Prosthecomicrobium sp. N25: one gene and its partner. Each later gene encodes a partner of the first gene's protein in a complex. Links are inferred from orthologs where the notes say so. Each region holds a gene or a part of one and is shown in the gene's direction. Other genes may lie near its edges.

Region 1 (9,814 bases):
GCCACGTCGGCCTCCGTGCCCGCGAAGGAGAATCGCATGAAGCCGTGGCCGCGGGCGCCGTCGAAGTCGGGGCCCGGGGTCGCGGCAACGCCGGCCTCCACCAGCATGCGGCGCGAGAAGTCCAGGCTGTCGTTGGAGAAGCGCTTGACGGAGGCGTAGACGTAGAAGGCCCCGTCCACCGGCAGGAGTTCGTCGAAGCCGATCCGCGGCAAACGATCGAGGAGAAGCGCCCGGTTCACCGCGTAGGAGGCCTTCACGGCGTCGAGTTCGAGCGTGGAGGCCGGATCGAAGGCCGCCACGGCCGCCCGCTGCGAGATCTCGTTGTTGGAGAGTGTGAGATTCTGCGCCAGCCGGTCGACCGGACGGACCAGCACCTCCGGCAGCACCATCCAGCCGATCCGCCAGCCGGTCATGCAGTAGTACTTGGAGAAGCTGTTCACCACGATTGCCCGCGGCGAGAAGGACAGCGCCGTCCGCTGTTCGCCCGCGAAGACGAGGCCGTGGTAGATCTCGTCCGAGATGAACCAAAGCCCCAGCTCGTCGGCGACCTCGATGAGCGCCTGCAGGGCCTCGGGCGTGTACATGGTGCCGGTCGGGTTCGCCGGGCTGGCGATCAGGATGCCGTGGAGCGGCCGCACGGCATGCGCCGCCCGGATCATGTCGGGCGTGAGCGTCCAGCGGGTCGCCGCCGTGGTCTCGATCTCGACCGCCTCGAGCCCGAGCGCGCCGAGGAGATTGCGGTACGCCGGGTAGCCGGGCGTCGGCAGGGCGACGCGCGCGCCGACGTCGAAGGCGGCCAGGAACGCCAGGGTGAAGGCCCCCGAGGAGCCGGCCGTGACGGCGATGCGCTCCGGCGCGACCGCCACCCCGTAGGTCCGGGCGTAGTGCGCCGCGATCGCCTCCCGCAGCGGCCGGATCCCCATCGCCTCCGTGTAGCCGAGCCGCCCCGACCGCAGCGCCGCCTCGGCCGCCGCGATCACCGGCCGCGGCGCCGGCGCCCCCGGCTGACCGACCTCCATGCGCACGACCCGGTGCCCCTGCCGCTCCCGCTCGACGGCGGCCGCCAGCACCTCCATGGCGATGAAGGGCTCGACGCGGCTGCGGGACGAGGGTTCGAACGGCATGGGGCTCCTCCGGACACCCTCCCCTTACCAGTCCCGCCCGCCCCCGCGAAGCCCCGACGCCACAGCCCGCTCACCGTCGCGGGCGACCGGTCCTCAAGGAAAGTTGAATAGGACGGCCGCGCGCCCTATTCGTGCCGTAAGCCGCGGCGCCCTATAACGCGCAAGCGGCGCGCCGCGCGCCCCGGAGATCCGTTCCCATGCGATTTGCCCCGACCGCCCTCCTTCTCGCCGGCGCCCTGGCGCTCGCTCCCCTGTCGGCCCGGCCGGCGGTCGCCGCCGAGGCGCTGAGCGCGGACCAGAAGGCCGCGGTGGAGAAGCTCGTCCACGACTACATCCTGGCCAATCCGGAGATCGTCGAGGAGGCCCTGAACCTTCTGGAGAAGCGCAAGGCCGACCAGGCCGCCGCCCAGCAGAAGCAGACGATCTCGGAGAAGTCCGGCGTCCTCTTCAACTCCGCCCGCCAGGTCGTCCTCGGCAATCCGAAGGGCGACGTCACGGTCGTCGAGTTCTTCGACTACAACTGCGGATACTGCAAACGCGCGCTCGGCGACATGATGGCGCTGATCAACGAGGACAAGAACATCCGCTTCGTCCTCAAGGAATTCCCCGTCCTCGGACCGGGCTCGGTCGAGGCCGCCCAGGTGGCCGCCGCCGTCAACCGCGTCGCACCGCAGAAGTATCTCGACTTCCACCAGACCCTGCTGCTCGGCCGTGGCGAGGCCAACAAGGCCAAGGCGCTCGAGGCCGCCGCCTCCGTCGGCATCGACCGCAAGAGGGTCGAGGCGGAGCTCTCCCACCCGGAGATCGCCGCGACCATCGAGGAATCCTACGCCCTCGCCAACGGCCTCGGCCTGACCGGCACCCCCTCCTACGTGGTCGGCGAGTCGATCGTGCCCGGCGCCATCGGCCATGACCGGCTGAAGCAGCGCATCGCCGAAGCCCGCTGCGGCCAGACGACCTGCTGATCACGATTCCCAGGAAGCCATGAGGCGTCCGGCCGGGCCCCCCGCCGGACGCCTTTTTCTTTGCCCGGACTGCCCGATGGCGCCGATCAGGCCATTTGCGCGGGCATGACCGCCGGCGGGGCGGGGTTGGTGTCCTTCAGGATCGTCCCCAGCGGCCGGACCAGGCTGCCGCCGACCGGAACGATCGCCCGCGGTTCGTCCAGGAACGGGATCGGGCGGCGGATGACGGGAACTCCCGCGCGTCGAAGATGTAATACTGCCGGTCCGTGTACCGTGCGACCAGGTGGCGGAACGCCGTCCTCCCCGCAGGCCCAGCGCGAAGGGGCTTTCCCTCCGGGGGGCGAGCGCCTATAAAGCGCGCCTCGGAGGATCGGGGCCCACCCCGGCCGGCCGCGAGTCGGGCGACCTCGTCGCCTCCGCTGGCCGCCGATCGGGCACCCGGGGACGCAGGGTCCCCGCGGCCGGGCACCACGGTGCCCGGGCGGGGGGATCGGCGGCCCGCCTCCCGGGCAGCGGCGCGGCTCCGCGCCCGCACGCCCTCGGCACCTCGCCCGAACCGGGAAGGCTCAGTCGATCCAACATGGCCAATTCCAAGAAACCGTTCGATACCGACCTGATCCGCGATCTGGCGATGCTGATCGCCGAGACGGACCTGACCGAGATCGAAGTCTCCCAGGGCGACCTGCGCATCCGGGTGGCTCGGAACGTCACTATCACGGCGCCGGTCCACGTGGCCGCGCCCCAGTCGGTCGCCGCGCCGGCCGTCGCGCAGCCCGCGCCCGTGCCCGCCGGCCTGGCGCCGAAGGCGGCGGCGGGCGAGCCCGACTACACCAGCCACCCCGGCCTGGTGAAGTCCCCCATGGTGGGCACGGCCTACCGCGCCTCAGAGCCCGGCTCGCCGCCCTTCGTCGAGATCGGCTCCAAGGTCCGTGAAGGCCAGACGCTGCTCATCGTCGAGGCGATGAAGACCATGAACCAGATCCCCGCCCCGCGCGCCGGCACGGTCACCGCCATCCTGTTCGACGACGCCTCCCCGATCGAATACGGCGAACCGCTCGTCGTGATCGAGTGAGCGAGGCGCGGATGTTCAACAAGATCCTGATCGCCAACCGCGGCGAGATCGCCCTCCGGGTGCTGCGCGCCTGCAAGGAGCTCGGCATCAAGACCGTCGCGGTGCACTCGACCGCCGATGCCGACGCCATGCACGTCCGCCTCGCCGACGAGAGCGTCTGCATCGGGCCGCCGCCGGCGCGGGAGAGCTACCTGAACATCCCCCAGCTCGTCGCCGCCTGCGAGATCACCGGCGCCGACGCGGTCCACCCCGGCTACGGCTTCCTGAGCGAGAACGCCCGCTTCGCCGAGATCGTCGAGGCGCACGGCGTGAAGTTCATCGGCCCCTCGGCCGAGCACATCCGCATCATGGGCGACAAGATCGAGGCCAAGCGCACGGCGGAGCGCCTCGGCATCCCGGTCGTTCCCGGCTCGGCCGGCGGGGTCGCCAACGAGCAGGAGGCGATCCGCGTCGCCGCCGAGATCGGCTATCCGGTCCTCATCAAGGCGGCGGCCGGCGGCGGCGGTCGCGGCATGAAGGTGGCGAAGACCGAGGACGACCTGCTGGACGCCTTCGCGACCGCCCGCGCCGAGGCCCGCAACGCCTTCGGCGACGACTCCGTCTACATCGAGAAGTATCTCGGCCGCCCGCGCCACATCGAGATCCAGGTGATGGGCGACGGCCAGGGCCACGCCATCCATCTCGGCGAGCGCGACTGCTCCCTGCAGCGCCGGCATCAGAAGATCTGGGAGGAGGCCGGGTCGCCCGCCCTCAACGCCGAGGAGCGCGACCGCATCGGAGGCGTCGTCGCCCGCGCCATTGCCGACCTCGGCTATGCCGGCGCCGGCACGATCGAGTTCCTGTACGAGGACGGCGAGTTCTACTTCATCGAGATGAACACGCGCCTGCAGGTGGAGCATCCGGTCACCGAGGCGGTCACGGGCATCGACCTCGTCAACGAGCAGATCCGCGTCGCCTCCGGGGCGGCGCTCTCGGTGCGCCAGGAGGACGTCAAGTTCAACGGCCACGCCATCGAGTGCCGCATCAACGCCGAAAACCCCGCGACCTTCGCACCCTCCCCCGGCAGGATCTCCTACTTTCATCCGCCGGGCGGCCTCGGCGTGCGGGTCGATTCCGGCGTCTACCAGGGCTACGCCATCCCGCCCTACTACGACAGCCTGATCGGCAAGCTGATCGTCCACGGCCGCAACCGCGTCGAGTGCATGATGCGCCTCAGGCGCTGCCTCGACGAGTTCGTCGTCGACGGCATCGACACGACCATTCCCCTTTTCCGCAAACTGGTCGACAATCAGGATATCGCGAACGGGATGTACGACATCCACTGGCTCGAGCGGTATCTCGCCACCAAGCCGTTCGAAGCCGACATTTGAGCGGGGCGGCGCATGGCCGGCCGTGAACGACACGTCGAGATCACCGCGGACGTGCTGCTGCGGGCCTATGCTGTCGGCATCTTCCCCATGGCCGAGTCCGCCGAGGACCCGGGCCTCTTCTGGGTCGAGCCGGAGCGGCGCGGGATCATCCCGCTCGATGGCTTCCGCCTGCCCCGGCGCCTCGCCCGCACCGTGCGCTCCGACCGCTTCGAGATCCGCTGCGACACGGACTTCCTGGCGGTGATCGACGGCTGCGCCGAGCCGGCCCCGGGGCGCCGCAAGACCTGGATCAACGCCCGCATCCGGCGCCTCTACCACGACCTCTTCAAGATGGGCCGGGCCCATACGGTCGAGGCCTGGTCGGGCGGCGCGCTCGTCGGCGGGCTCTACGGCGTCTCCATCGGCGGCGCCTTCTTCGGCGAGAGCATGTTCTCCCGCGAGACCGACGCCTCGAAGGTGAGCCTCGTCCACCTCGTCGCGCGGCTGAAGGCCGGCGGCTACCGCCTGCTCGACACCCAGTTCGTCACCGAACACCTCGCCACCTTCGGCGCCCTCGAGGTGTCCCGCCGCGAATACCAGCGCCTCTTGGAGAAGGCCCTGCCGATCGAGGCCGACTTCGCCGCCCTGCCCCTGACCGGCGTCACCGGCGCGACCGTCGTCGACCTGGTCAGCGCCCCAACCCCGCCGACCCCGAAATCGTGACTGCGCCGCGCGGCCGGACGGGCGTAGACTGGCCCGGTCGGAACGCGGGGAGCGGGCCGCCTCGGTCTCCGTCTCGCGCTCGACGAGGAGGACGGCCATGCACATCTCAGGGTCCAGCCAGTCCGGTTACGAGGTGACCGGCCTGTTCGGCGACGTCGACAGCTTCGAGACCGCCGCCGACAACCTGCTCTCCAGGGGTTTCGACCTCTCCGACCTCAGCGTCGAGGGCGCCCGCCGGCTCGTCCGGTCGGGCTTCGGCGAGGCCGCCCGCGTCGAGCCCTGCCGCCTGCCCTATATCCAGCGCGAGAGCCTCGGGGATGCCGAGGGGGGCATCCTCGGCGCGTCCGTGTATGTGCCGGCCATGCTGGGCGCCGTGGTGGTCGCCGCCACGGGCGGCACGGTGCTGGCGGCCGCGGGCGCCGCGGCCATCGCCGGCGGCCTCGGCGCCGCCCTGGGCACCGGCATCGCCTGGCGCATGGGCCACCGCCACCGCGCCCGCGTCGCCGACGACATCCGGCGCGGCGGGCTGAAGCTCTGCGTCGACGCCGCGTCGGCCGAGGCCGCTGCTTCCGCGCGCGCGGTCCTGGCCGAATGCGGCGCCACCGGCATCGTCCTGCGCGAACTCGAGCAGGAGCCCGAGGAGACGCCCGAGCAGCGCTTCGCGCCGGTCATCGAGCCGACCCGCCGGATCCCCTACTGAAGGCCGTCGCGGCCCCTGCCCGAGGCTTGCCCCTCCGTCCGCCTGCGGACGGAGGCGCAGTTCAGGCCGCCTTCGGCGCCAGGCTGAAGACGTTCACGGGCTCCTCCGCATAGCTCCGCTCGATCGAGCGGATGAAGGCGGCGGCCCGGTCGAGGTCCTTCACCAGCTCCTCGAGCTTCGGCACCTCGGCCTCGGTCGGCAGGCGGAGGCCGAGCACCTCCATGCGGGTCTTGAAGGGCAGTTCGGTCATGGTCGTGTCCTCGCGTGTGTGAAGGGACGGGTCAGGCGGCGAGCGCCTCGATGGTGGCGAAGGCGGGCCGGACGGCCCGATACTGGGTCGCGGTCTCGAAGGCGTCGCCGGCCTTGAGGGCGACATGGTCCTCGAAGGGCCGCGCCACGATCTGCAGCGACAGCGGCAGACCGGCCGCCGAGTAGCCCGAGCAGATCGAGTGGGCCGGGAATCCTGTCACGTTGAAGGGTCGCGTATAGGACGCCCCGAAGGAGAGCGGGCCGTCCGGATCGAACTTCGGCGCCACGTCGACGACCGTCGGCAGGATCATGACGTCGACCTCGCGCATCGCCGCGCTCATCTCGGCGACGAGCCGGGTCCGGTGCCGGAGCGCCGAGACGTGGTCGCTGGCCTTGACGAAGGCCCCGGCCATCAGCCGCCCGCGCCCGCTCGCCCCGTAGAGCTCCGGCGTCGCCTTCAACGTCTTGGCGTGGAACGCGAAAGCCTCCGCCCGCGAGATGAGCGAGCCCGCGGCGTTGTAGTGCTCCATCGGCGACAGGGTCACGTCCGACATCACGGCCCCGAGCGACTGGAAGACCGCGATGGCCGCCTCCACGGCCGCGCCCGTCTCCGCGCTCGGCAGTACGTCCTTCTCGAAGAAGTGCCGGATGACGCCGATCCTGAGGCCCTTCACGCCGGTGCCGATCGCGCCGGCGAAATCCGGCACGGGCACGTCGGCGCTGCCCGGATCGAGCGGGTCGTAGCCGGCGAGCACCTCCATCATCAGCGCGCAGTCCTCGCTGGTCCAGGCCATCGGGCCGCCGTGGTCCATGGTGAAGGAGAGCGGCAGGATCCCGCGCCGGCTGACGCGCCCGTAGGTCGGCTTCAGCCCCGCGATGCCGCACCAGGCGGCCGGGTTGCGGATGGAGCCGCCCGTGTCGGTGCCCATCGCCCCGGTGCAGAGTCCGGTGGCGACCGCCGCGCCGGAGCCGCTGGACGAACCGCCCGGCTGCCGCTCGAGGTCCCACGGATTGCGCGCCGGCGGCCAGGGCAGGTCGAAGGACGGCCCGCCGATGGCGAATTCCATCGTCGACAGCTTGCCGATCATGATCGCGCCGGCCGCCTTCAGGAGCTGCACCGTGCGCGCGTCCTCGGCCGGGACGTGGTCGCGGTAGAGCGCCGAATGCCCGGTCGTCGCGATGCCGGCCGTGTTGTAGATGTCCTTGAGCCCGATCGGGATGCCGTGCAGCGGCCCCTTCCAGCCCCCCGCCGCGATCTCCGCTTCGGCCTTCTTGGCCTCCGCGAGCGCGCTCTCGGCGAGGACCAGGATGAAGGCGTTGAGCTTCGGGTCGAGCGCCTCGATCCGTGCAAGGTAGGCCTTGGTGAGCTCGACGGGCGACAGCTTGCGGACGCGGATCAGCCGGGCGGCCTCCGCGATGGTGAGGAAATGCAGGTCGGTCATGGGTCGGGTCCTCGGCGGCGCGGCGGTCACTCGGCCGCGATCGCCGCGGGCGCGGCGGTCGCGAAGGCGGGACGGAGGGAGCGGAAGTCGGTGGCCTTCTCGTAGGCGTCGCCGGCCTTGAGGACGAGGGCGTCCTCGAAGGGCCGGCCGGCGATCTGCAGCGACAGCGGCAGCCCGGCCTTGGAGAAGCCGTTGCAGACCGACAGGGCCGGACTGCCCGTGACGTTGAAGACGGCCGTGAAGATCGGCCCGCGGATCACCGCGTCCTCGAAGGTCGGCGCCGGCCGATGCCAGCCGGGCGTGACCACCAGGTCGACCTTGCCGAGCACCGCGGCCATCTCGGCGACGAGCCGCCCGCGATGCCGCATGGCGTTGACGTAGACGTCGGCGTCCAGGAACGCCCCAGCCATGATCCGCCGTCGCGTGATCTCGCCGTAGAGCTCCGGTGTCTTGGTGATCCAGCGCTCGTGGATCGCGAAGGCCTCGGCGCGCGAGATGAGATTGCAGGTGTCGGCATAGTGCTGGAGCGGCGAGACCGTCACGGTCTCGACCGTCGCCCCGAGCCCCTTCAGGACGTCGAGCGAGGCGTCGAAGGCGGCGACCATCTCCGGGTCGGTCTCGAGGTCGGTCTCGAAGAAATGCCGGATGGCGCCGATCTTCAGGCCCTTCAGGCCGCCGCCGAGCGCCCCGGCGAAATCCGGCAAGGGCACCTTCGCGCTCGCCGGGTCGAGCGGGTCGTGGCCGGCCAGGGCCTGCATCATCAGCGCGCAATCCTCGGCGGTCCAGCACATCGGGCCGCCGTGATCGAGGCTGAAGGAGAGCGGCAGGATGCCCCGCCGGCTGACGAGCCCGTAGGTCGGCTTGTGCCCGGCGATGCCGCACATCGCCGCCGGCCAGCGGATCGAGCCGCCCGTGTCGGTGCCCATGGACCCTGTGCACAGGCCGGCCGCGATCGCCGCGCCCGAGCCGGACGAGGAGCCGCCCGGGATGTGGTCGAGGTTCCACGGGTTGCGCGCCGGTGGCCACGGCAGGTCGAAGCAGGGGCCGCCCGTGGCGAACTCGTGGGTGGCGAGCTTGCCCAGGATGACGGCGCCCGCCGCCCTGAGCTTGGCGACCGTGACGGCGTCCTCGGACGGCACATGGTCCTTGAAGAGCGCCGAGTGCCCCGTCGTGGCGACGCCGGCCGTGTTGTAGATGTCCTTGAGGCCGATCGGAATGCCGTGCAGAGGCCCTTTCCAGCCGCCCGCCGCGATCTCGGCCTCCGCCTTGGCGGCCTCGGCCAGGGCGCTCTCCTCCATCAACAGGATGAAGGCGTTGAGCTTGCCGTCGAGGCGCTTGACGCGCTCGATGAAGACCTTGGTCAGGTCGACGGGCGACAGCTTGCGCGCTTGGATGAGCGCGGAAGCCTCGGCGATGGTCAGGAAGGCGAGGTCGGTCATGGCGGGCTCCAGGCGAATGCCGGCCGACGCCCCTCCGGGCCCGAGCGATTGTGTACAACAAATCCGCTCGGCACCCCGAAGAATGCGATCGGCCGGCCTTGCGGCGGCGAACGATCCGACCCTTCGATCGCAAGCTCCATGCCAAGCCACCCCATCCGGCGCGGCACGCGGGCAGACGGGACGCTTCCGGACTGAACGAATTGGATTATTTCAGGAGATCAGGCCGCAGCCTGACGCCCGCCGACAATGCGATGCCGCCGCGGCCCGGGACCAGGCGACGCCCTCATTGTATCCAAAATGACTGCCGGATAGACAACTGCCCGCCAAACGGCCAGCGCTACTGCTTCGCCGCGGTCGCCTCGCCCGACTGCGCGCGGCACTCGGTCAGCCAGATGTCGTAGACCGGGTGCTCGACCGCGTGCAGGCCGGGGCTGTCGGCGAACATCCAGCCCGTGAAGATCCGCCGGATCTTGTTGTCGAGGGTGATCTCGTCGACCTCGACGAAGGAGGTCGTGAGCGGCGCGATGGTGGAGGGCCGGGCGTAGCAGACCCTCGGCGTGACCTGCAGGGCCCCGAATTGCACCGTCTCGCCGATCGCCACGTCGAAGGCGATGATCCGCCCGGTGATCTTGTCGAGCCCCGAGAAGGTCGCGAAGGGCTGCGAGATCTTCGTGCCGTCCTCGGGCGAGGGCGGCGGCGGCACCGGGGCCTTCTTCGATTGCGCGCCCGCCGGCCCGGCCGCCGCGGCGAG
Region 2 (9,797 bases), on another replicon or contig:
CGGGCGGCCCGCCAACGCCCTCGTGCTGCGCTCTTTCGGCAAGGCCTACGGGCTCGCCGGCGTCCGGCTCGGCTTTGCGCTCGGCCCGGACGCCCTGGTCGAGGGGCTGCGCGCCGCCCTCGGCCCCTGGGCGGTGCCGGGACCCGCCATCGCGGTCGGCCGGGCCGCCCTGTCGGATTCGGCCTGGCTCGAGGCCGCCGTCTCCCGGCTCGCCCGGGATGCCGCGCGCCTGGACGCCCTGCTCGGCCCGGCAGGCTTCGAGGTCGTCGGCGGCTCCGCGCTCTACCGCCTGGCCCGCAGCCCGGATGCGCCCGCGCTGCGCGTGCGGCTCGGCGGCGCCGGCATCCTGGTCCGGCGCTTCGAGGACCCGTCCCTGCTGCGCTTCGGCATGCCGGGCGACGAGTCCGCCTGGACGCGCCTCGCCGCGGCGCTGAAAGGACCGCCAAGGACTGAAATTTCTTAACCCCCGCCATCTAGAATTTCAGCCGTCGAACTCCCCACCACGGAGCGGGCGGCGCCATGGCGGACGCGGCACCAGCGGTTTCGGATTCCAGGCCGGCGCGCCGCGCCGATCCGCTCTTCGTGGCCCTGCCGCTCGCCGCCACCGCGATCGGCCTGATGCTTCTCGCCACGCTCTGGCGGCTCGACCCGGACGGCTTCTCGCCCGCCGCCAACACGCTCCCGCAATGGGACTTCACCAATCTCTGGGCCGGAGGCACCCTGGCGGCCGAGGGCCGGATCGCGACCCTCTTCGACGTCGAGGCCTACCGGGCCGCTCTGCGCGAACTCTACCTCGCCCGCATCGGTAACCAGGAATGGAGCTACCCGCCCTCCATCCTGCTGCTTGCCGTGCCCCTCGCGGGCTTGCCGCTCGCCGAGAGCCACCTCGTGTTCACCCTGGGCGGACTGGCGCTCCTCGGCTGGGTCCTGCACCGGGCGGGGGCGCCGCCCTGGGTGATCGCGGTCGCACTCCTCGCCCCGGCGGTCTGGCGCAACGCCCTTCTCGGCCAGCACGGCGCCTGGACGGCCGCGCTCCTCCTCGGCGGCCTCCTCGCCGTCGAGCGCCGCCCGGTCCTCGCCGGCTGCCTCTTCGGCCTCCTGACCCTCAAGCCCCAGATGGGTCTCCTGGTCCCGATCTGTCTCCTGGCCGCCGGCCAGTGGCGCGCGATCCTGTCCGCGGGCCTGGTGGCCGCGGCCGTGGCGGTCCTGACCGCGATCCTCTTCGGCCTCGAGGCCTGGCACCTGTTCTGGATCGAGACTCGCCCGCTGATGACCGCCATCCTGGAGGCGCCCTACCCGCAGGGCTACCAGGTGAACTGCGTCACGGTCTTCATGATGGCCCGCTCGCTCGGCGCGGAGCTTTCGGCCGCCTGGGCCCTGCAGGGCCTCGCCGCCGCGATCTCGGCGGGTCTCGCCTGGCGGCTCTGGCGGGATCCCGCCGCCGATCCCCTGGCCCGCGCGGTCGCCACCGCTGGCCTCGGCCTCCTGGCGACCCCGTACGGATACCTCTACGACATGGTCGCCCTGTCGGCCGCCGTCACGCTGCTGGCCGCCCGACGCGGCCGTTTCGCGCTACCCCTCGCGGCCCTGTGGCTGTGGCCGGCGGTCTCGCCCGCCGTCGTCGCCCATGTCGGCCTCCTGGGACCGCTGGCGATCGCCGGGGCGGTCTGGTCCGCCCTCCGGGACGACCGCCCGGCCGCCCGCGACGGCGGTCAGCCTTCCGTCCGGTTCCCCCCGCCGAATCCCGGGAGCGTCCAGCCGAACGCCAGCGCCCCCGCCCTGACCGCGAAGGCCAACGCCGCCCCCGCGAGCGCCGGCACCGGCGAGGGCACGCCGGCGAGACCGAGGCCCACGTAGGTGGCGGCCCCCGTCAGGGCCGCGGTGGCATAGATCTCGCGCGTCAGCAGGATCGACGGCTCGCCCGCGATCACGTCGCGCACGATCCCCCCGAAGGTCGCCGTCATCACCCCCATGGTCAGGGCGACCAGCGGGGCGGCGCCGGCCGCGGTCGCTTTCGCGGCGCCCATCACGGCGTAGGCCGCGAGCCCGACCGCGTCGAGCCAGAGGAGCGCGGTGAGCCGCCAGGCCGGCCCCGTCCCGGTCAGCCACACCGCCAGCGCCGCCAGAAGCGAGACCGCGAGATAGCCCGAATCGCCGACCCAGAACACCGGGACGCCGAGGAGCAGGTCGCGCAGCGTGCCTCCGCCCACCCCCGTGACCGCGGCGAAGACCCCGAAGGTGACGATGTCGTGCCGCAACCGGGCGGCCGCGAGCGCGCCCGTGGCGGCGAAGAGCGCCACGCCGGCATAGTCGGCGAGCTGGAAGAGCGGGACGTCGAGGGTCGGGAGGTCGAGCGCCATGGGGGTCCGGTCCGGTGGTGCGGACCGGTGTCGCACGGCCCGGCGCGGCGCTCAATGCGCCGGCGAGGCCTCGCCGCGGGGCAGCAGGACCTCCGCCGTGAGCCCGCCCCCGGCCGTCTCCGACAAGGTGAGCCGCCCGCCGTAGCTGACCACCAGGTCGTCCACGATGGAGAGGCCGAGCCCCGAGCCCTGCACCGATTCGTCGAGCCGGATGCCGCGCATGAGCACGCTCTCGCGCCGCTCCTCCGGCACCCCGGGCCCGTCGTCGGCCACGACCAGCCGGACCTTGTCGCCGGCGAGCCCGGCCGTGACCTCGATGCGAGACTTCGCCCACTTGCGCGCGTTGTCGAGGAGATTGCCGAGGATCTCGTTGGCGTCCTCCGCGTGGACCGCCACGCTCAGGCCGGGCGGGACCTCGACGAGCCAGTCGATCTCGTCGCCGCGCGGCAGCCGCTGCATGGCGCCCACCATCCGGTCGAGGGCGCGCGACAGGTCGAGCCGCTGCAGGTAGGGCAGGGCGGCCGCGCGCGACCGGGCGAGCTCGCGCTCGACGAAGCGCGACATGCCGGTGATCTCCGCGTCGATCGCCTCGGCCGAGCCCATCTCGCCGCGCTCGCGCAAGGACCGCGACTCGGTCGCCAGCACGGCGAGCGGGGTCTTCAGGCCGTGGGCCAGATCGCCGGCCCGCGCCCGCGCCCGCTCGAGCGCCTGCTCCTGCGCGGCGATCAGGCCGTTGAGTTCGCCGACCAGCGGCGCCACTTCGTCCGGGAAGTCGCCGTCGAGCCGCCGGGCCCGGCCGCCGCGGACCTCCAGGACGAGATCGCGCAGGCCTTCCAGGGGCTTCAGCCCGATCGTGATGGTCAGCCACCCGGCAAGAGTCAGGAAGGCGATGAGGGCGAACAGGAAGGCCGACGCCTCCAGCGCGAAGGTCCGGACCAGCCCGTCGATCTCCGACTTGTCCTCCGCCACGAACAGGCGAAAATGGCGCAGGTCCGAGCCCGCCTCCGCCGCCATCGAGACCCGCCGCTCCAGCCCGAGCAGGACCTGGTCGCCGGGCCCGTCGACCGTCATCGGCACGTTCTGCGGCTGGTTCTCCGGCGGGATCGGCAGGACCTGGTCCCACAGCGACCGCGACCGCGCCTTCGCCTCGCCGTTCTCGACGATCTGCCAGTAGAGGCCGGAGAGCGGGCGGGTGAAGCGCGGGTCGGCGAGGTCGTCGATCACGATCGGACCGCTCTCGCCGACCCGGAGCAGGGCCGTGAGCTGGTCGAGATGCGCCGTGACTTCCTGGACCAGCCGGCGCTCGACGTGCCGCTCGGCCAGGACCACGAGCGCCACCCCGGCCGCCGCGACGGCGATGACCGTCGAGACTGCCGCCGACAGGATGAGGCGAAGACGGAGCGACCCGCGCGTCAAGGCCCGGGCTCAGTCCGAGGAGACGAGATAGCCGTGTCCCCGCCGGGTCTCGATCACGTCCGAGCCCACCTTGCGGCGGACGCGGCCGACCAGCACCTCGAGAGCGTTGGAATCCGGCTCGACGTCCTCATGGTAGATGTGCTCGACCAGTTCGGCCCGGCTGACCACCCGTCCGCGATGATGGAGCAGGTAGGAGAGGAGCCGGAACTCCAGGGGCGACAGCGGCACCGCTTGGCCGTCCACGGACGCGCGCGCCCGCCGGGTGTCGAGCGTGATGCCGCGCGCCGAGAGGACCGGGCTCGCCCGGCCCGCCGATCGGCGGATCAGCGCCCGCACCCGGGCCACGACCTCTTCCATCCGGAACGGCTTGACCAGGTAGTCGTCTGCTCCCGCGTCGATGCCTTCGACCCGGTCGGTCCAGCTGCCGCGCGCCGTCAGGATCAGGATCGGGACGTCGCGCCCGCTCTCCCGCCAGCGCTTGAGGACCTGCAGCCCGTCGAGCTTCGGCAGCCCGAGGTCGAGCACGATGGCGTCGAAGTCCTCCGTGTCGCCGCGGAACCATGCGGTCTCGCCGTCCGCCGCCTCTTCGACGACGTAGCCGGCATTCTTGAGTTGCACGGCCAGGTCCCGACGGATCCTGTCTTCGTCTTCCACCACCAGTACCCGCATCACTTCAGCTCTTCGTTCAGAACCTCAGCCGTGGCGGCGTCGACCGTGACCACCCGATAGCGCCCGCTCTCGGTCAGAAGTGTCATGGCGTAGACCCACCGTCCGTCGGCCCGGTCGAATCCGATCCCGATGAACGCATCGGTGCCGATTTTGACCGTGGCCAGGATTTCGTCCAGTGGCTTGACCTCGCCGCGGGCGAGTGCCGCGAGTGCGGCTTCGTGGTCGGCCACCGCGCTCTGTGCGGCGGCGGGTACGACGGCGGCGAGGAGGGCCGCCGCGCAGAGGAGGGACCGCGGGTCGGGGCGCATGGAAGGAGATCCTTGTCGCCGCGATAATAGGACATTGCGGCTGTCCGGTGACTGACCGAAGGGTCGGGCCGGCTTTTTTCGGCCCCTGCGTTCCGCGGTGGACGCGACGGCCTCGGCGTGCCAAGGATCCTCTCGCGAGACGAGAGCCGGACCCATGAGCCTCCTGGTCAAGATCTGCGGACTGAAGACGCCCGAGACCGTGGCCGCCGCCCTCGAGGCCGGCGCCGACATGGTCGGCTTCGTCTTCTTCCCGCGCAGCCCCCGCAACGTCTCGCTGACCGAGGCCGCCCTGCTGGCGGAGCCGGTGCGCGGCCGTGCCGGCATTGTGGCGCTGACCGTGGACGCGACCGACGACGATCTCGCCGCCATCGTCGACGTCCTCCGGCCCGACCTCCTGCAGTTGCACGGCGCCGAGACCCCGAAGCGGGCCGCCGCCGTCCGGGCCCGCTTCGGCGTGCCGGTCATGAAGGCCGTCCGGATCGCCGAGGCCGCCGACCTCGCCCCGGTGGCGGCCTTCGCGCCGCATGTCGACCGCTTCCTCTTCGACGCCAAGCCGCCGCCCGCGCTGGCGGGCGCGCTCCCGGGCGGCAACGGCCTCGCCTTCGACTGGCGCCTCGTCCGCGATCTTGACCCCGGCCGGCCCTATATGCTTTCCGGGGGCCTGGACCCCGCGAACGTCGCCCGCGCGATCGCGGTGACCCGGACCCCGGCCGTCGACGTATCATCGGGCGTGGAGAGCGCGCCGGGCGTCAAGGACCCCGACCGGATCCGCGCCTTCCTGCGCGAGGCGCGCGCCGGCGCGGCCGGTGCGGCCGGCGAAGCCGCCGCGTGAGCCCGCGCCGAGAATTTGCTTGAGGAAAGAGCCCGTGACCATCGCCCCGAACACCTTCCGCGCCGGCCCCGACGAGCGCGGCTTCTTCGGCCTCTACGGCGGCCGCTTCGTCGCCGAGACGCTGATGCCGCTGATCCTGGAGCTGGAGAAGGCCTACGAGGAGGCCCGCAACGACCCGGCCTTCCAGGCCGAGCTGAAGCACCTCGGCACCCACTACACCGGCCGCCCGAGCCCGCTCTACTTCGCCGAGCGGCTGACCGCGCATTTCGGCGGCGCCAAGATCTACTTCAAGCGCGACGAGCTGAACCACACCGGCAGCCACAAGATCAACAACTGCCTCGGCCAGATCCTGCTCGCCCGCCGCATGGGCAAGACCCGCATCATCGCCGAGACCGGCGCCGGCCAGCACGGCGTCGCCTCGGCCACCGTCTCGGCCCGCTTCGGCTATCCCTGCATCGTCTACATGGGCGCCACCGACGTCGAGCGCCAGGCGCCGAACGTCTTCCGCATGAAGCTGCTCGGCGCCACCGTGAACCCGGTCACCTCCGGCGCCGGCACCCTCAAGGACGCCATGAACGAGGCGCTCCGCGACTGGGTCACCAACGTCGAGGACACCTACTACATCATCGGCACGGCGGCCGGCCCGCACCCCTATCCGGCGATGGTGCGCGACTTCCAGTCGGTCATCGGCAACGAGGCCAAGGAGCAGATGCTGGGAATGGAGGGCCGCCTGCCCGACGCGCTCGTCGCGGCCGTCGGCGGCGGCTCCAACGCCATCGGCCTGTTCCATCCGTTCCTTGACGACAAGGACGTCGCCATCTACGGCGTCGAAGCCGGCGGCCACGGCATGGACGTGGAGAACGGCCATGCCGCCTCGATGAACGGCGGCCGCCCCGGCGTTCTGCACGGCAACCGCACCTACCTCTTGCAGGACGGCGACGGCCAGATCCTCGAGGGCCACTCGATCTCCGCCGGGCTCGACTACCCCGGCGTCGGCCCCGAGCACTCCTGGCTGCGCGACACCGGGCGCGTCACCTATGTGCCGGCGACCGACAAGGAGGCCCTCGAGGCCTTCCAGCTCTGCACCCGCCTCGAGGGCATCATCCCGGCGCTCGAGCCGAGCCACGCCCTCGCCCACGTCGCCAAGCTCGCCCCCACCATGCACAAGGACCAGATCATCCTCATGAACCTCTGCGGCCGCGGCGACAAGGACGTCTTCACCGTGGCGAAGCACCTGGGCGGGATGTGATCATGACCGAGAGCCGCATCACCCGCCGCTTCGCCGATCTCGCCGCTGAGGGCCGGCCGGCGCTCGTCACCTTTGTGACGGCCGGCGATCCCGACTACGCCACCTCGCTCGCCATCCTGAAGGCGCTGCCCGGAGCCGGCGCGGACGTGATCGAGATGGGCATGCCCTTCTCCGACCCGATGGCGGACGGGCCCGCCATCCAGGCCTCCGGGCGGCGGGCGCTGCTCGGCGGCCAGACCATGGTCCGCACGCTCCAGATGGTGCGCGAATTCCGCGAGACCGACCGGACCACGCCGATCGTGCTGATGGGCTACTACAACCCCATCTATTCCTGGGGACCGGAGGCCTTCCTGGACGCCGCCAAGGCGGCCGGCGTCGACGGCCTGATCATCGTCGACCTGCCGCCCGAGGCCGACGACGAGCTCTGCGTTCCCGCCATGGCGCGCGGCATCAACTTCATCCGGCTGGCGACCCCGACGACCGACGACCGGCGCCTGCCCGCCGTCCTCGCCAACACCTCCGGCTTCGTCTACTACGTCTCGATCCTCGGCATCACCGGCACGGCCTCGCCGGACGCCGTCCGCGTCGCCGGCGCGGTGGAGCGCATCAAGCGCCACACCCGGCTGCCCGTCGCGGTGGGCTTCGGCGTCAAGACAGCCGAACAGGCCCGCACGATCGGTCGCGACGCGGACGGCGTGGTCGTCGGCTCCGCGCTCGTCAATGCCCTCGCGGCGACCCTGGACGCCGAGGGCCGCGCCACCGGTGCGACCGTGCCGGCCGTGACCGCTTTCGTCGCCGATCTCGCCGCGGGCGTCCGCTCGGCCCGCCGGGAAACCGCTGCCTGACGGGTTCGGGCGACCCGATGTCGCCCGCAGGCCGCCGCGCGGCGGGTATCGCCGCTATGGCTCGGATGCAGGCGCGGCGATGCCTTGGCTCTGCCGGAAAGCCGGTGTAGGCACGTGAGAGCACGTGGGGCCCCGGGACTCGGGGCTCCCCAACCGGAGTGGACCCCCGTGAACTGGCTCACCAACGTCGTCCGGCCGAAGATCAAGAGCCTGCTGACGAAGCGCGAGACCCCCGACAATCTCTGGATCAAGTGTCCCGAGACCGGCGAGATGGTCTTCCACCGCGACCTGGAGGCGAACCAGTTCGTCATTCCGTCCTCCGGCTACCACATGCGCATGCCGGCCCGGCGCCGGCTCGAGGTCCTCTTCGACGGCGCCAAATACGAGACCATCCCGGTGCCGGGGGTTCCCGTCGACCCGCTCAAGTTCCGTGACGAGCGCCGCTACACCGACCGGCTGAAGGACGCCAAGGCGAAGACCGGCAACGAGGACGCGGTCCTGCTCGGCCACGGCACCCTCGATGGCCTGACCGTCGTCGCCGCCGTCCAGGACTTCGAGTTCATGGGCGGCTCCCTCGGCATGGCGGCCGGCGAGGCGATCATCGCCGGCATGATGACGGCGCGCGACAAGCTCGCTCCCTTCATCCTCTTCGCGGCCTCCGGCGGCGCGCGCATGCAGGAGGGCATCCTCTCCCTCATGCAGATGCCGCGCACGACGGTGGCCATCCAGGCGCTCCGCGAGGCCCGGCTGCCCTACATCGTCGTGCTCACCAACCCGACGACGGGCGGGGTCACCGCCTCCTACGCCATGCTGGGCGACGTGCACATCGCCGAACCCGGCGCGCTCATCGGCTTCGCCGGCCCGCGCGTGATCGAGCAGACCATCCGCGAGAAGCTGCCGGAAGGGTTCCAGCGCTCCGAGTACCTGCTCCAGCACGGCATGGTCGACATGGTGGTCGGCCGACTGGAGTTGCGCGCGACTTTGTCGCGCCTCTGCCACCTCCTCACCAAGACGCCGAAGGTGCAAGTCGAGGAGCCGGAGGCGGCCCCGACCGAGGCCGCGGCCTGACCCTGGACTTCCCGTCCGGGTCCCGTGACCCGCGTCCGGGTCCCCGACCCGCGTCCGGCCCCTCCCGGTCCGGCGCCAGAGGAGCCTTGAACACCCGATGTCCCCGTCTGCGCTCGACGCCCTGCTCGACCGGCTCACCATGGCGATCCCCGCCGGCTGGGATCTCGGCCTCGACCGCATCGAAAGGCTGCTCGCCACCCTGGGCGACCCCCACAGGCGCATCCCGCCGGTGATCCACATCGCCGGCACCAACGGAAAGGGCTCGGTCACCGCCTTCTCGCGCGCGATCCTGGAGGCGTCGGGCAAGACCTGCCACGTCTACACCTCGCCCCATCTCGTCCGTTTCAACGAGCGGATCCGCCTCGGCCGCCCCGGCGGCGGCAGGCTCGTCGAGGACGACGTCATGGCGGCCGCGATTCTGGAGGCCGAGCGGGCGAACGCCGGCGCGCCGATCACCTTCTTCGAACTGACCACGGTCGCCGCCTTCATGCTCTTCGCCGACAACCCGGCCGACTACACCCTCCTGGAGGTCGGCCTCGGCGGCCGGCTCGACGCCACCAACGTGGTGCCGGCGCCGCTCGTCTCGGCCATCACGTCGATCTCCCTCGACCACGAGAAGTTCCTCGGCGACACCATCGCCGGCATCGCCGAGCAGAAGGCCGGCATCATCAAGCGCGGCGCCGCCGCCGTCTCTTCGCCCCAGGTGCCCGAGGTCGAGGACGTGCTCCGCCGCCGTGCCGCCCGCGAGGGGGTGCGGCTGCGCCTCGGCGGCGAGGACTGGACCGCCGGCCAGGAGAACGGACGGCTCGTCTACCAGGACGAGGACGGGCTCCTCGATCTCTCCGCCCCGCGCCTCCTCGGCCGCCACCAGTACGTCAACGCCGGCACCGCCATCGCGGCCCTGCGCGCCGCCCGGGTCCCGCTGACCACTGATGCCGTCAGCCGCGGCCTGGAGACGGTGGAATGGCCGGCCCGCATGCAGCGGCTCGGCCCCGGGCCGCTCACGGCGCTCGCCCCCGCGGGCGCCGAGGTCTGGCTCGACGGCGGCCA

The links.
Region 2: the proteins of accB (region 1) and accD are in contact, whole or in part, in a solved structure (PDB 8UXZ), measured with the Escherichia coli proteins. The link is inferred for Prosthecomicrobium sp. N25 from one-to-one orthologs.

What each region holds. Positions count from the first base shown.
Region 1 is NZ_JBBCAT010000004.1:380,631-390,444, reverse strand. Bases 1,593-4,415 are described here. They hold accB (acetyl-CoA carboxylase biotin carboxyl carrier protein), read left to right. Parts: upstream 1,593-2,669; coding sequence 2,670-3,161; downstream 3,162-4,415. Other genes in these bases: accC (acetyl-CoA carboxylase biotin carboxylase subunit), read left to right, coding at 3,173-4,415; WBG79_RS24030 (DsbA family protein), read left to right, coding at 1,593-2,089. Outside these bases: WBG79_RS24035 (pyridoxal phosphate-dependent aminotransferase), read right to left, coding at 1-1,124; more of WBG79_RS24030, read left to right, coding at 1,322-1,592; more of accC, read left to right, coding at 4,416-4,531; aat (leucyl/phenylalanyl-tRNA--protein transferase), read left to right, coding at 4,544-5,233; WBG79_RS24010 (hypothetical protein), read left to right, coding at 5,331-5,933; WBG79_RS24005 (hypothetical protein), read right to left, coding at 5,995-6,183; WBG79_RS24000 (amidase), read right to left, coding at 6,215-7,624; WBG79_RS23995 (amidase), read right to left, coding at 7,651-9,063; WBG79_RS23990 (DUF2155 domain-containing protein), read right to left, coding at 9,401-9,814. UniProt on the Escherichia coli protein: This protein is a component of the acetyl coenzyme A carboxylase complex; first, biotin carboxylase catalyzes the carboxylation of the carrier protein and then the transcarboxylase transfers the carboxyl group to form malonyl-CoA.
Region 2 is NZ_JBBCAT010000001.1:604,483-614,279, forward strand. What follows is about bases 6,992-9,797. They hold accD (acetyl-CoA carboxylase, carboxyltransferase subunit beta), read left to right. Parts: upstream 6,992-7,847; coding sequence 7,848-8,747; downstream 8,748-9,797. Other genes in these bases: trpA (tryptophan synthase subunit alpha), read left to right, coding at 6,992-7,679; WBG79_RS02880 (bifunctional folylpolyglutamate synthase/dihydrofolate synthase), read left to right, coding at 8,845-9,797. In the rest of the region: threonine-phosphate decarboxylase CobD, read left to right, coding at 1-463; WBG79_RS02840 (trimeric intracellular cation channel family protein), read right to left, coding at 1,713-2,360; WBG79_RS02845 (HAMP domain-containing sensor histidine kinase), read right to left, coding at 2,412-3,776; WBG79_RS02850 (response regulator transcription factor), read right to left, coding at 3,786-4,445; WBG79_RS02855 (PepSY domain-containing protein), read right to left, coding at 4,445-4,753; WBG79_RS02860 (phosphoribosylanthranilate isomerase), read left to right, coding at 4,908-5,585; trpB (tryptophan synthase subunit beta), read left to right, coding at 5,620-6,834; more of trpA, read left to right, coding at 6,837-6,991.